Regions from separate parts of the Bradyrhizobium japonicum USDA 6 genome, predicted to be linked through region 1. Evidence: riboswitches for the same ligand, from Rfam matches in the RefSeq annotation. Region 1 holds a riboswitch; the other holds the start of a gene.
What was found. A riboswitch is a leader RNA that binds a small molecule or an ion and turns the genes downstream of it on or off. The one in region 1 is predicted to bind S-adenosylmethionine.
Positions count from the first base shown of each region.

Region 2: it holds a riboswitch for S-adenosylmethionine, as region 1 does, so the genes downstream of both, BJ6T_RS05520 (O-succinylhomoserine sulfhydrylase) here and metX (homoserine O-acetyltransferase MetX) in region 1, are expected to answer to the same signal.

Region 1 is NC_017249.1:1,567,412-1,575,302, reverse strand. Features, by position in the region: gene BJ6T_RS07335 (alpha/beta fold hydrolase) at 1-159, shown strand, start outside; gene BJ6T_RS07330 (hypothetical protein) at 190-1,032, opposite strand; gene BJ6T_RS07325 (hypothetical protein) at 1,038-1,400, opposite strand; gene BJ6T_RS46970 (hypothetical protein) at 1,523-2,641, opposite strand; gene metW (methionine biosynthesis protein MetW) at 2,828-3,490, opposite strand; gene metX (homoserine O-acetyltransferase MetX) at 3,506-4,708, opposite strand; SAM riboswitch at 4,801-4,880, opposite strand; gene BJ6T_RS07305 (chorismate mutase) at 5,085-5,933, shown strand; gene hisC (histidinol-phosphate transaminase) at 5,970-7,064, shown strand; gene BJ6T_RS07295 (prephenate/arogenate dehydrogenase family protein) at 7,061-7,891, shown strand, end outside.
Region 2 is NC_017249.1:1,206,953-1,214,843, reverse strand. Features, by position in the region: gene BJ6T_RS05525 (2'-deoxycytidine 5'-triphosphate deaminase) at 1-947, opposite strand, end outside; SAM riboswitch at 1,057-1,136, shown strand; gene BJ6T_RS05520 (O-succinylhomoserine sulfhydrylase) at 1,211-2,398, shown strand; gene BJ6T_RS05515 (SGNH/GDSL hydrolase family protein) at 2,523-3,512, opposite strand; gene BJ6T_RS05510 (SGNH/GDSL hydrolase family protein) at 3,525-4,304, opposite strand; gene BJ6T_RS05505 (OpgC domain-containing protein) at 4,304-5,569, opposite strand; gene apaG (Co2+/Mg2+ efflux facilitator ApaG/CorD) at 5,749-6,141, shown strand; gene BJ6T_RS05495 (Hsp33 family molecular chaperone) at 6,309-7,316, opposite strand; gene argF (ornithine carbamoyltransferase) at 7,572-7,891, opposite strand, start outside.

The DNA.
Region 1 (7,891 bases):
CACCTGCCGGCGGCGGGCCTCGCGATGTTTCCGAAATCAGGCCACGTGCTCAATCTCGAAGAGCCCGCGCTGTTCAACGAGAGCGTGGAGCGGTTCGTGACGCTGGTGGAAGCCGGGCGCTGGCCGGTGCGCGATCCGCGGTCGCTGGCGGCGCATTAGACCGCCAGCCGCGGCCTGCCGCGCCAGGTCTCAGACCTGGGAGGCAGCCGGCAGCGGAGGTAACGCCGGGTTTTCGGCAGACGCCAAACGCCTGACGCTGGCTTCGATCGAGACCAGCAAGAACAGGAACATGATGAAGATGAAATAGGAAAAGGCACCCGCGGCGACATACAAAGCGACAGGGACCATCAATTTCAAGGCCAGTCTGCGGTTTTGCTCTTCCTGGAATTCCTGAGAGACGAGTTGCAGCTCGCCCTGCAGCTTGTTGAAGAACCACACGACGAAATACGGCGCGCGGGTGGGAGGCGTGGCAGCCGCGATGCGATCGATCGAGGAAGAGTATTGCTTGTCCTTGTTCGCCGTCGCCAGCGCCGGTGCCCGCGCGCTCAGCCGCTTGGCATAGTCGAACAGCAAGGAGCGCCACAACACCTCGATGTTGCCCTCATCAAGCGCATTCCTGTCGTCCAACGTGGCATAGCCGCGGAATCGCGCTCCGTTGTTGTAGAGCCAGTCCGAGAACTGCGAAGCATTTTCGAAGCTGGCTCCCAGCGCGCCATCGAGAAACTTGTTGAACTGCTGCAGGATCTCCGGGTCCAGGCGCTTGCCTTTTTCGTAGGCCACGTTGTCGGAGCCCGCGGTCTCCCTGACGATCGGCGCATCCGACGGGAAGACCTCCTTGATCAGCTTGACCGGATCTGTCGCCTGGCGAAACCGGTCGATCTGTTCGGCGATCCGCACGCTCGGGTTCGGAGCGAACTGCGCATACAATGCAAAGATCAGCGCCAGGATCGTGATGAGGAAGGAAACCATCGCGGTCGCGATGACCGTCCCTCGCAGGAGGCGAACAAAGAACGTCTCGACATTGCTCAGCATGACACTCACTTCTTATTCAGGATGATTCCCGACCCACTGAGCCTGGATTGGCGATCCTTGTAATCCTCGTAGCTCTCGATGGTCTCAAATCCGTTTGCCCTTGCCGTTGCGAGGCGATCGAGCCGGCCGGAATCGTAGAGGCCGTTGAGCGAGCTCAAGGCACGCTTCAAGGCCGCGATATCTCCCTCAGCCTGGGCGGTTCCGACGCCGCCGACGGAGGTCTTCAACTCCTGCACCAGCGGCGCATCGAAGCTGATGCCTTGCAGCTTTGCGTTCACGATCGCCACTTTCCGGCCCGCCACCTCGGAGACCCGGGTGAACTCGGCGGCTTCATCGAAGATCGCCGAAGCCGTATCGCAGTCCGACATGAGGCTCGTCAGCGTGGCCGAATCCGTGGCGTCGCTGACGGGGGCGAGCCGGGACGCGATCGCATCCAGCCTCGTCTTGTAGTTTTCGTTCGGAAGATCTCCTCGATGATAGGAAACCCGGCTCAGCGTATCCTTGATCCGCTGCCGCGCACGCTCGTCGGGATCGAGACGAGCGACCACCGGCGGCGATGAGACCGGCGGCGGTGGCGGCGCCGCCGAGACCGGCGGGGGCGGCGGCGCAGAAGGAGCTGCCGGCGCAGGTGCGGCCGGCTCGGCGATCGAAGGCGCGCCGATATTCGCCTGAGCCTGCGGCTGGACGGCGTCGGGTCCCGACAGCGTGGACGCATCCACCGCGAAGAATCGCAAAGTGCCTCGCCCGCCCTGATCCCAGTTGGCAGCCCAGACGAATCCCGGCCCCCGGCCAGGCGGTAGATTGGCAAGCCGAGCTGCGCGGATCGACGAAAATTGCCGAGGAAATCCACCATCAGCCCGGCCCTGATGTCCCGGCCCTGCGCGAGCTGGGCCACATTGCTTGCGTCGAGCGACACCAACCTGACCGCGCCCCAGCTGGCCATGAGCCCTTGCAGGCCGTCGATTTGCGGCATTGCCATCACGTTGGGCTGGGCCCCGTACTTTTTCGCAAGTCGCGCGATATCCTCATTCGCCTCGTTGCCGCTGAACCAGGCCGGCTCCAAGAACCGGTTCACGTAAGAGACCGTGCCGTCGGGCGAATGCAGGATCGAGTAGGACGATACGAACGGCCCTCGTTTCGAGCTTTCCGGCACCTTGCGTGCGCACCAGGTAAAGCCGTTGAACTGCTCGCTGGGACTACATTGGTACTGCCGATAGACGGAGCTTTCGAAGCTGACCTTCGCGCCGAGGCTGAGGCCGTCGACCGCATAGATCGAGATCACGCTCGGGCTCGAGGCGAGGTTCGTCGGATTTTGCACGAGCCCGGTTCGGCAGACGCGGCGCAGCTCGGCAAGCCGGCCGTCGCTGGGACTGAAGCCCTGCTGGATCACCTGTCCGACGGACGTGCCACGCTGGCGAAGATTATCGTCGATGCAGGAAATCTCGGCCGGCGGAAGCTTGCGCCACTCGGCCTGGATGGCCTGGTTGATGGCGGACTGAACAAGGCCGCCGAAGATGTTGACGATGTCGCCGCCGCTCTGGGCGAATACTGGTTCGCACGTCAAGCTGACACTGAACAGCACAGCAAGTGCCGGCAGCGCTCTACCCATAGTCTCAGCCCCTGGCCATTTCCCCAGCAACATTATGACTTAAGGAAATGAGGACATGCAACCGAGAGGCTCAACTTTGGCCGGCCGCCGAGTCGAGTACTTTAGTCTAGTTGCCCGCACGAGATATCCGGCCGACCGCTCGGGGTGGGCGCCTGCCGGATTCACTGCGCCCGCAGTGACGAGAAGCTACTTCCCCTGCCCGCGCGTGAGCAGAAACACGCCCTGCTCGCCGAACATGTTCCACACCCACCACGGCAATCGCAGCCGCAATGGACGGCCGTACAGATCCAGCGCCTCGGCGCGCTCCATCTTGACGTCGATCGCGTCGCAGAGCTCAACGAAATCCTTGATAGTGCAGAAATGGATGTTGGCGGTGTCGTACCAGGTCGCCGGCAGATTCTCGGTGCGCGGCATGTGGCCGCCGACCAGGAGCTGGAGCCGCATCTTCCAGAAGCCGAAATTCGGGAACGACACGATGGCGCGGCGGCCGATGCGCAGCAGATTCTCCAGCACGACCCGCGGCTGCCGCGTCGCCTGCAGCGTCTGCGACAGGATGACGTAATCGAAGGCGTCGTCGGGATAGTTGACGAGATCGGTGTCGGCATCGCCCTGCACCACCGCGAGGCCCTTGGCGACGCAGCGATTGACGCCCTCGCGCGACAGCTCGATGCCGCGCCCGTCGATACCGCGGGTCTCCAGTAACTGGAGCAAATCGCCCTCGCCGCAGCCGACGTCGAGCACTTTCGAGCCGGGCTTGACCATCTCGGCGACCAGCAGATGATCGGCGCGAAACTGGCCGGACTGCTCCGTCGCAACGCCGCCCAGCGGCAGCACTTCCTGCACAGACATCGCTAGCCGTCCTTGTCAGTCAATCCTGGCGGTGAGCCCGCGCGCCTTCCCTGCCGATTGCAGGAAGGCCCGGGCGATATCGAAGAATTCGGGCACGTCGAGCAGGAAGGCGTCGTGGCCGCGATCGGTCTCGATCTCGGCGAACGACACCCGCGCGCTCGACGCGTTCAGCGCATGCACCAGTGCGCGCGATTCCGAGGTCGGGAACAGCCAGTCGCTGGTGAAGGAGACCACGCAGAAGCGCGTCTCGATGCCCGCGAACGCCTTCGCCAGCACGCCGCCGTGGTCGCCAGCGATGTCGAAATAGTCCATCGCGCGGGTCAGATAGAGATAGGAGTTGGCGTCGAACCGCTCGACAAAGGACGAGCCCTGGTAGCGCAGATAGCTCTCGACCTGGAAATCGGCGTCGAACGAGAAGGTCGGCAGCTCGCGGTCCTGCATGCGGCGGCCGAACTTGCGATGCAGCGCGGCGTCCGAAAGATAGGTGATGTGCGCGGCCATCCGTGCCACCGCAAGTCCGCGATGCGGATGGATGCCCTGATCCGTGTAGCGGCCGTTGTGCCAGTCGGGATCGGCCATCACTGCCTGGCGGCCGAGCTCGTGGAAAGCGATGTTCTGGGCCGAGTGCCGCGTTGCGCAGGCAATCGCCAGCGCGGAGTACACGCGCTTGGGATAGGCCGCGGTCCATTGCAGCACCTGCATGCCGCCCATCGAGCCGCCGACCACCGCGAACAACGTGTCGATGCCGAGCCGGTCGATCAGCATCGCCTGCGCGCGCACCATGTCGGGAATGGTGATGACGGGGAAATCCAGGCCCCACACCTTGCCGGTCGCCGGATTGATCGAGGCCGGCCCGGTCGAACCCATGCAGCCGCCAATCACGTTGGCGCAAATGATGAAGTAGTGCTGAGGATCAAGAGGCCGGCCGGGACCGACCAGCGTCTCCCACCAGCCCGACTTGCCGGTGACGGGATGCACGTTGGCGACATGCTGATCTCCCGTCAGCGCATGGCAGATCAGCACCGCGTTGGAGCGATCGGCGTTGAGCTCGCCATAGGTCTGGTAGGCGATCTGGAACGGGGTGAGATCGATGCCGCAATCGAGCCGCAGCGGCTGCTCGGCGCCGAACTGCGCGACCTGCGAATTCGGATGATCCGCCTCATGCGACCGGTCGTCGGCACTGATCGCGGGACTCGGCACAGACTTGACGCCACCCATCTCTGACATCGACCTCGTTTGCGATCAGACGTTCGATCGCAGTGAACATCAGGCCATGAAAAACCCGGCCTGAACGATTGGTTCGGCCGGGATCGAAAGGGTCCCCGGCCTGTTTAGCGAGTTTTTTAACGTGGCTGCAAGCCGGCCGGCTCAAATGACCACGGAACAGGCAAAACGTACTGTCTTGGGCGGTTTTCGTCAAGTCGCGGTCCGGATTAGCCAAATTCGTCTCTGTTACATCAGCCCAAAAGGACGTCATTTCTCTTTGCTTTCGCCGCCCCGACTGCCTAATCAGGATATCGATCGCAGCGGATCCGAACCTACCAGCTTGCCTGGCCGATCCGCATTGGAACGCCTCTCAACAGTCCAGTCAGATATGTCCCACCGTCCGCCCGCGCCACCATCGCTCCAGGAATTGCGCAAGGAGATCGACGCGATCGACGAGGGCATGCATCGTCTCCTGATGCAGCGCGGCGACATCATCGACCGCCTGATCCAGGTGAAGCAGACCCAGGAGGTCGGCTCGGCTTTCCGCCCGGCGCGCGAGGCCTCGATGATGCGCGACATCGTCCAGCGCCATCGCGGCATCCTGCCGCTCGACACGGTCGAGAGCATCTGGCGCGTCATCATCTCGACCTTCACCTATGTGCAGGCGCCGTTCTCCGTGCATGCCGACATCTCGGTGAGCGAGCCGGCCATGCGCGATTCCGTGCGCTTCCATTTCGGCTTCACGGTGCCTTACGTCGCGCATTTCAGCGCGCAGGCCGCGGTCGAGGCGGTGGCGAAATCCAAGGGCGACCTGGCGCTGGTCTCGGCAACCTCGAGCCGCACGCCATGGTGGCTGGAGCTTGAAGCCGACGGCGTGCCGAAGATCATCGCGCGGATGCCCTTCGTCGAGCGCGCCGACCATCCGGCTTCACTGCCGGTGTTTGCGATCTCGCGCGTCGCCGACAGCGCCGTGGTGACTGAGGTCGAGACCTTCAGCGTGCGCGTATCCGGGTGGAACGCCGAGGTCGCCCGCGCCCTGTCGCCGCTCGCCGAGATCGTGGCGGTGCCGGATACCGCCTTCGACGGCGCGGCGCTGCTGGTCTCGGTCACGAGCGCGACCAGCATCGACAAAATCAAGGCTGCCCTGATCGAGGCGGGGGCCTCGGTGCGCTCCACGGCCCTCGTCGGCAGCCACGCAACGCGCTATACGGTGCCCCCGACCGGGTCGAAATCGTAGATCGCGAACCGCCTAAAGCTACTTCCGGAGTTGAAGATGTCCCGCCCCGTGCCGAATCCCGGCATTCTCGATATTGCGCCCTACACGCCCGGCAAGAGCCCGGTGGCTGAGCCGGGCCGCAAGGTGTTCAAGCTCTCGGCCAACGAGACGCCGTTCGGGCCCTCGCCCAAGGCGATCGAGGCGTTCAGGAACGTGGCGGCGCATCTGGAAGACTATCCGGAAGGAACCTCGCGCGTGCTGCGCGAAGCGATCGGCCGTTCGTTCGGGCTCGACCCCAACCGCATCATCTGCGGCGCCGGCTCGGACGAGATCCTCAATCTGCTCGCCCACACCTATCTCAGCCACGGCGACGAGGCGATATCGACCACCCACGGCTTCCTGGTCTACCCGATCGCGACCATGGCGGTCGGCGCCAAGAACGTGGTCGCGCAGGAGACCAACCACACCTGCAATGTCGACGCCATCCTCAACGCCGTGACGCCGAAGACAAAGCTGGTCTGGCTCGCCAACCCCAACAACCCGACCGGCACCTATGTGCCGTTCGACGAGGTCAAGCGGCTGCGCGCCGGCCTGCCGTCGCACGTGCTGCTGGTGCTCGATGCCGCCTATTCCGATTACGTCTCGCGCAACGACTACGAGATGGGGATCGAGCTCGTCGCCACCACCGAGAACACCGTGGTGACGCACACCTTCTCCAAGATCCACGGCCTCGCCGCGCTGCGCGTCGGCTGGATGTTCGGTCCGGAGCACATCATCGACGCGGTCAACCGCATCCGCGGTCCCTTCAACGTGTCGACGCCGGCGATGTATGCCGCGGTCGCCGCGATCGAGGACACCGCGCACCAGGCGATGTCGAAGCAGTTCACCGAGACCTGGCGCAACTGGCTCTCCGAGGAGATCGGCAAGCTCGGTCTGAAGGTGACGCCTGGCGTCGCCAATTTCGTGCTGATCCACTTCCCCGAAACGGGCAAGACCGCGGACGAGGCCGACGCGTATCTGACCAAGCGCGGGCTGGTGCTGCGCGCGCTGAAGAACTACCGCCTGCCGCATTCGCTGCGCATGACCATCGGCACCGAGGAGGCCAACCGCCTCGTCGTCGAGGCCTTGCGCGACTTCTTGGCCGGCAAATGAGCACCACACCGCACTTCCAGCGCGTTGCGCTGATCGGCTTCGGCCTGATCGGCGGCTCGATCGCGCGCGCTGCGAAGCTCCAGGGCTTGGCCTCCGAGATCGTCACCACCGCGCGCTCGGAGAAGACGCGCGCGCGGGTGCTGGAGCTCGGCATCGTCGACCAGGTCGTGGCGACCAATGCGGAAGCGGTGAAGGATGCCGATCTCGTCATCCTCTGCATTCCCGTCGGTGCCTGCGGGCCGGTGGCGCAGGAGATCGCAGCGCATCTCAAACCGGGCGCGATCGTCTCCGACGTCGGCTCGGTCAAGGGCGCGATCGTCAGGGACATGGCGCCGCATCTGCCGAAGACCATTCATTTCGTGCCGGCGCATCCCGTCGCGGGCACCGAGCATTCGGGCCCCGACTCCGGTTTCGCCGAGCTCTTCATCAACCGCTGGTGCATCCTGACGCCGCCGGAAGGCGTCGATGCGGCGGCCACCGATCGGCTGCGCGCCTTCTGGGCGGCGATGGGCGCCAAGGTCGAGATCATGACGCCGGATCATCATGATCTCGTGCTCGCGATCACCAGCCATCTGCCGCATCTGATCGCCTACACCATCGTCGGCACCGCCGACGAGCTGGCGCAGGTGACGGAGTCCGAGGTGATCAAGTTCTCGGCCGGCGGCTTTCGCGACTTCACCCGCATCGCGGCGTCCGACCCGACGATGTGGCGCGACGTCTTCCTCGCCAACAAGGAAGCCGTGCTGGAGATGCTCGGCACCTTCACCGAGGATCTCGCCAAGCTCACCCGCGCGATCCGGCGCGGCGACGGCGAGGCGCTGTTCGAC
Region 2 (7,891 bases), 360 kb from region 1:
ACTTCGAGCACGGCGCGCGCGCCCTGCCCCCCGGCGCCGGCATAGCCGAAGCCGGGATCGAAGAAGCCGGCATAGTGCACGCGGAACTCGCCGACCAGGGGATCGAACGGCACCATCTCCGCGGCGTAATCGGGCGGCACCTGCACGGCTTCCTTGGAAGCGAGGATGTAGAACTCGCCGGGATCGAGGATCAGGCTGCCGTCGGGACGCGCCGAGATCGGCTCCCAGAAATCCTCCACCGCGTAGCCGGAGCGGCGGTCAACGTCGACGACGCCGGTGTGGCGCTTGGCGCGATAGCCGACGAAGCCGTTGGCCTTCTCGCCGGAGAGGTCGACGGAAACGGCGACGCCGCCGGTGAGATCGGCATCGTCGAGATCGACGAGACGCTCGGTCGCGTGCAGCGCCTCGAGATCGTCGATGTTGAGGATGGCATCGCCGGTGCGGAAGCGCACCTGGCTCAGGCGCGAGCCCTCGCTGACCAGCACCGGAAACGTCTTCGGGCTGATCTCGGCGTAGAGCGGGCCGTGATAGCCGGCGCCGATCATGTCGAAGCGGCGGGTGCCGTCGGCAATGACGCGAGTGAAGACATCGAGCCGGCCGGTCGAGCTTTTCGGGTTGGCGGCCGCGACGATCTCCGGCGGCAGCGCCAGGCTTTCCAGGAGCGGCACGATGTAGACGCAGTTGGTCTCCAGCACCGCGCCATCGGTGAGGCTGAACTCGTGCAACTTCAACTCGTCGATGCGCTCGGCGACGGTCGCGCCGGGACCGGGCAGGAAGCTGGCGCGAACGCGATAGGCGATATCGCCGAGGCGGAGGTCGAGGCTCGCCGGCTGGATCTGGCTCTCGACGAAATCGTAGGCAGGCAGGATCAGCCCCGCTTCCGCCATCGCCGCGATCATGCGGTCGGGCAGGATACCATTGGCGTCGGCGGCGACCGTGAACGTCAAACTTGGGTCCTCGTCAGGGGGCAAATGTATCCGGACATGCGGAAAATACAGCTTTTTACGGCTATCCGATGGACGCCTTGACGAAAAGGGCATTGCGGAATATGAGCATGACTTATCCCGTGGTGATTTGAGCCGGCCGGCTTGCAGCCACGTTAAATAAGTCGCTAAACAGGCCGGGGACCTCTGTGATCCCGGCCCGTGGAGATATCCAGGCCGGTTTTTTTGTGACCGTTTTCGACGAGACGGTCATGTCGGAGGTACCTATGTCGAAGTCGACCGCCAACTACCGTCCCGAAACCCGTCTGGTCCATTCCGGCACCCTGCGCTCGCAATATGGCGAGACGTCGGAGGCGCTGTTCCTGACCCAGGGCTACGTCTACAACAGCGCCGAGGAGTGCGAGGCGCGGTTCAAGGGCGAGGACCCCGGCTTCATCTATTCGCGCTACTCCAACCCGACCATCGCGATGTTCGAGCGCCGCATGATCGAGCTCGAAGGCGCCGAAGCCGCCCGCTCGGCGGCGACCGGCATGGCCGCGGTGACGACCGCGATCCTGGCGCCGCTCAAGGCCGGCGATCACGTGGTCGCTTCCCGCGCCCTGTTCGGCTCGTGCCTCTACGTCATTCAGGACCTCTTGCCGCGCTACGGCATCGAGACCACGCTGGTCGACGGCCTCGATCTCGACCAATGGCAGCGCGCCTTGAGGCCGAACACCAAGACGTTCTTCCTGGAGAGCCCGACCAATCCGACGCTCGACGTGCTCGACATTCCAGGGATCGCCGAGATCGCGCACAGCGGCGGCGCGCGGCTCGTCGTCGACAACGTGTTCGCGACGCCGATCTGGCAGAGCCCGCTCGCGCTAGGGGCCGACGTCGTGGTCTATTCCGCGACCAAGCACATCGACGGCCAGGGCCGTTGTCTCGGCGGCATCATCCTGTCGTCGGAAGCGTTCATCGCCGAGCACATCCACAATTTCATGCGCCAGACCGGCCCGTCGATCTCGCCGTTCAACGCGTGGGTCCTGCTCAAGGGCCTGGAAACGCTCGGTGTGCGCGTGCGCGCGCAGACCGAGACGGCGGGACGCATCGCCGACGTGCTGGCGAGCCATCCGAAGATTTCACGGCTGGTCTATCCCGGCCGCGCCGATCATCCGCAGGCAGCTCTCGTGAAGAAGCAGATGCGCGGCGGCTCGACGCTGGTCGGCTTCGAGGTCAAGGGCGGCAAGCAGGGCGCGTTCCGCGTGCTCAACGAGCTCAAGCTTGCAAAAATCTCGAACAATCTCGGCGATGCCAAGAGCCTCGTCACGCATCCGGCGACCACGACGCATCAGCGCCTCAAGCCGGAAGACCGCGCCGCGCTCGGCATCAGCGAGGGCTTCATCCGCTTCTCGGCGGGGCTCGAGCATGCGGATGATCTGATCGAGGATCTGACCGCAGCGCTGGAGAAGGCGTGAGGGCTCCACGAGCTCGGAATCGTAGGGTAGGCAAAGCGGAGCGTGCCTACCATTCACGATCATATCGCCGATAGATGGTGGGCACGGCGCGCGAATGGCGCGCCTTTGCCCACCCTACGGAAGCTCACATCGGCCGATACGTCCGCACGTCCGCGGGCACGTTGACGCCGAGCTTGATCTGGCCGACGGAGCGGATGATGTCGTCGCCGAGGAGCTGGGCGAAGCAGGCATAACCCCAATCGTTCATATGCAGGCCGTCGGCGATCACGAAACTCTCGACCGGGATCGATTGATTTTCGTGCCAGTCGCGCATCACCTCGAAACGCGGGAAGATGCCGACGTGACGAAGCTCGGCGACTTTGCCGAGCAGGTGCACTATCTTGCCGGCGCTCTCCTTGCGCTGGTTGACGGCCGGCGAATATTGCGGATCGACCAGCACGATGTCGGCACCGCCGGCGGCCTGGATGCGGGAGATGCCGTCCTCGACCATCTTGGCGGTGTCACCGGGATCGAGATTGCGCAGCACCGCATTGGTGCCGACCTGCCAGATCACGAGATCCGGATGCACGTCGATCACCTCCTTCTGGAGGCGCTTCATCATCTCGGGCGCGTCCTCGCCGCCGACGCCGGCGTTGATGACGGTGATGTCGGCGGTCGGATATTGCCGGCGGAGCTGCGCGGCGAGACGGTTCGGATAATTGAAATCGGGCGAGCTCGCGCCATAGCCGGCCGTCGACGACGAGCCGAACGCGACGATCACGACGGGTTTGCCGGCGGCGAGCTTGCCCGCGACATGCGGCAGCGAGCCCATGGTCTTCGAGCCACCCTTCGGCGTGAGGCAGGGCACGCGGCTGAAAATGTCGCCGGCGGATTTCGCGACCTGCTTCACCTTGTCGATGGCGCGCGCGGTCACGCCGCGCTGCTCGTGGGACGTCGCGGCGACGGTGGTCTGGGAGGGCGACGTGGAAGCCGGACTAGCGGCCTGCTGCGGCGCGGGCGTTGCCTGCGTCGCCTGCGCCTGCACCGGTGCCAGCGACACCGGCGTCAGCAACAGCAGAGCCGCCGCGGGGGCAGCCAGCCATGCCGTCAGGCAAAAAGGGCGGAGAGAACTCATTAACGCTAGACCTCAATTTTGCTGCTCAGCCGGCCCCAGATGGGCTGCGTCGATCACGAACTGTGCCAACGCCCGGCCAAGGCAATCATGGACCTGTTTCGCCAGCTCTGGCCCGCGGGACGGGCTGAACAGGTCGAACTGACCCTGATCGTTCCACTGCCGCATGATCGCGAAACGGTCGAACAGCGGGATGTCATGCTCCTGCGCCACCACCCGCATATTGTCGAGATAGGGCGGCACCGAGATCATGGTTTCGGTACGCGGGCTGTACTGCAAGTTCATCAACACGACGTCAGCCCCTGCTTTTTGCAACGCGGAAACCCCTTCGGTCACCGCCCCGCGAAAATCATCGGGATCAATCGCTCGGATAGCATCCACAGTCCCGGTCTGCCAGATGACCAAAGTAGGCCTTTTTGCTTCCATCAGCTTAACGAAGGTGGCGGCCGCCTCCTCGGCCGTCTTCTTGCTCTGTATTTCTACGGAGACGTGCACGGTCTCCGACGGCAGCAGCCTGTCCTGCAGGATGGCCTGCATGCGCGCCGGATAGGAGCTGTCCTCCGAAGCCGGAATCGTGGTCGAACGGCTGCCGATGACCAGGATTTCGAGCGGTTTGCCGGCCTTGATGGCATCGGCGACCCTCGGAAGCTGGCTGTCAGTGGTGAGTAGATAGGATGGCAATTCGCAGGCCGGGGGCGCGGCCGGAGCAGCCTGCACGGCATCGCCCGCGCGCGCCAGGGGCGCGGCGAGGTTGCCGCACAGCAGGACCAGGCTCAGGAGAACCTTCGCCTTCATCAGCCCCCTCCCGCCAGATCGGCGTTGCCGACGGCGTTTTTGGTTTTCGCACCGCTCTTGTCAGCCACGCGCTTGTACCACGAAATCACCCAGGCCACGCCCCACATGATCAGGATTCCGGAGAGACTAATCAGCGCATGCATGGCTGCGCCGCCGGAGACTTCGGCCAGGATGAAATGGCCGGCGAAGGCGAGGAAGACGCCGAGACAAAAGATCTCCAGGGAATGCTGGCCGCAGAGGATCAGCGGCCGCAGCCAAGGCGATTTCAGGCCCGGCCATTCCCGGGGCAGGAAGCGAACGGTGAGTGCGGCGAACGCCAGGAAATGCGTGAAGCGCAGCACGTCGAGATCGGCCTTGTCGATCGGATACATCCACTGCTCGAGCCGCCTCGGCATGAAGTGGGAGAGCTGCGGCACATACCAGGTCAGCGTCACGTAGAACGCCGCGACCAGATAGGCGATCGATATCCACATCGTGACGCGGGACGCCAGGATGCGCGACATCCGTCGCGCACCTCCGAGCGCACACCATGCACCGAATACGAAAAGCAATTGCCAGGCGAAGGGATTGAACGCCCAGAAGCCGTTCGGATAGGCCGACAGATAGAGGTCGTATTCCCAGGTCACTTCGTAGAGCACGACCGAGAGACCGAGCGTCACGTCGGGCCGCCATTTCATCAGCCACAAGATCAAGGGCAGCGCCAGCATCAGCACGATGTAGAGCGGCAGCACGTCCATGTTGACCGGACGAAAACGCAGCAGCAGCGCCTGCACGATCGTGACATCGGGCTGCTTGAGGAAATCCATGATGCCCATCTCTTCGGTGTAGAGCGGGTTCTCGAACCTGGTCGCAACGTAGGAGATTTCGGCGAGGAAGATCGTGAACAGAAAGACGTGCGCGACATAGATCTGCCAGACGCGCCGCAGGATGCGCGCGGTGGCGACGACGAAGCCGCTTTCGAGCATGGCACGACCGTAGACGAACGCCGCAGTGTAGCCGGAGATGAAGATGAAGATCTCGGTGGCGTCGCTGAAGCCGTAATTGCGGATCGTGAACCAGGTCAAAAGGCTCGGCGGCAGATGGTCGACGAAGATCAGCCACAGCGCGAGTCCGCGGAACAGGTCGAGCCGGAGCTCGCGCTCGCCGATGGCGGGCAGCGTGATGGCCGGCGCGGCGGAGCACGGCTTCGCCTCCGCAGGTCTGGCCTCCGCAGGCTTGCCGGTTCCCGCGATCGTCGATCCCGTCACTTGGTCGGCAATGGTCATCGGGGCCCGAAACCCTTCCGCAAATCGCGACGTATCAAGGAGTGTACAGGTCCGGCCGTCGTCTCGCAAAGCGGCCGGATCACATTGGGTCTACTTCCTCGGCAATTCTGGCGGCACGATGTCGCCAAAACCGCCTGCGGGCGTTGGTTCCCGGCCGGGTTTTCGTTATGATGGCAGCCATGTATCGCGCCGTGACCCGCCAAATCGAAGTGACCGTCGAGCCGAACTTTGTTCCGGAGCAGTCGTCGGCCGACCGCTCCCGCTATTTCTGGTCCTACACCATCGTCATCACCAATTCCGGCGACGAAACTGTGCAGCTGAAGACGCGGCACTGGATCATCACCGATGCCACCGGCCGCCAGCAGGAGGTCAGGGGCGAGGGCGTCGTCGGCGAGCAGCCGACCCTGGCTCCCGGCGAGCGCTTCGAATACACCTCCGGCGTGCCGCTCGCGACCGCCTCGGGCTTCATGACCGGCCGCTACCAGATGGTCAGCGAAAGCGGCGAACGCTTCGAGATCGACGTACCGACGTTCTCGCTGGACAGCCCGGACAACAAGCGGGTGTTGAACTAGCGCGGCGCCGTGGGTGGGCAAAGGCGCAAAGCGCCGTGCCCACCATTCCGAGCGCGACGCATAAGATGGTGGACACGCTGCGCTTTGCCCACCCTACGACTGGATCGCCAGATCAAGTCGGGCGAGGATACCAAGTGTGTGGCGCGCAATGACGGAGGATGCGACCCCTACGCGTCTTCCACGCCCGCCTCGTGCGGCGTGAACTGGTACACCGACGAGCAGAACTCGCAGGTCACGACGACCTTGTCGTCCTTGACCATGGCAGCGCGGTCGTCGGGCGAGAAGCTCTTCAGCATCGCACCAACCGCGTCGCGCGAGCAGGAGCATTGCGCCTTCAGCACCAGCGGATTGAACACACGCACGCCGCGCTCGTGGAACAGGCGGAACAGCAGCCGCTCGCCGGAGAGTTCGGGGTCGATCAGCTCGACGTCCTCGACGGTCTCGACCAGCGAACGCGCCTCGACCCAGGCGTCGTCTTCGGCGACAGCATGCACCTCCGCGCCTTCGGGCGCATCGCCGGGATGCAAATCGGCCTGCCGCGCGCGCTCGGGCGCCTTCGGCAGGAACTGCATCAGCATGCCGCCGGCGCGCCAGCGATGCTTGCCGCCGTCGTTCGAGCGCCACTCCTCGCCGACCGCGAGACGCACGCGCGTCGGGATCTGCTCGGAGCGCAGGAAATATTCGTGGGCGGCATCTTCCAGGCCGCCGCCGTTGAGCGCGACCAGACCCTGGTAGCGGCTCATGTCGGGACCCTGGTCGATGGTCATGGCGAGATGACCGTTGCCGAGGAGCGTGCCGGAATCTTTTGTCTCGCCGAGGCGCTCGGCATCGTAGCGCGCATAGGCGCGCAGGCGATCCGGCGCCATGTAGTCGACGACCAGGAACGACACCGGACCGTCGGTCTGGGCCTGGAGGATGAAGCGGCCCTCGAACTTCAGCGCCGAGCCGAGCAGCGTCGTCAGCACGATGGCCTCGCCGAGCAGCTTGCCCACGGCAGCGGGATAATCGTGCTTGGTCAGGATCTCGTCGAGCGCGGGACCGAGCCGCACCAGGCGGCCGCGCACGTCGAGTGCGTCCACCTCGTAAGGCAGCACAGCGTCATCGATGGGAACCGCTGATGGTGCGCGAACCGGGCCTTCAGGCCCGGTATTCATGTCAGGGGATTGGGAAACCATGGCGCTTTATCTGGGGTCGATGGAGGAAAATGGAAGAGGGCTCAAGGGGCGCGTGTTCCGGATGCACCTATGATCGCACAGGATCCTGCAAATTCGATGTCGTCCCGGGGCGCGCAAAGCGCTGATACGGGACCCATAGCCACAGGATTACGCGATAGCCCGCGTAGCCCGGATGGAGCGCAGCGCAATCCGGGACCACTCCAACTGCGGACACAAACCCGGATTTCGCCGGCTCCATCCGGGCTACAAGTGAGATTACTTCACCGCGTCAAAGCACCAGGCCAGAATGCCCTTCTGCGCATGCAGGCGGTTTTCGGCCTCGTCGAACACGACCGATTGCGGGCCGTCGATCACTTCGTCGGTGACTTCCTCGCCGCGATGGGCGGGCAGGCAATGCATGAACAGCGCATCGGGCTTGGCCAGCGACATCAGCTTCGAATTGACCTGATAGGGCTTGAGCACGTTGTGACGGTGCTCGCCTTCCTTGTCGCCCATCGACACCCAGGTGTCGGTGACGACGCAGTCGGCCCCCTTCACGGCGGCCTCGGGATCGGTGCCGAGCACGATCGGCGCGC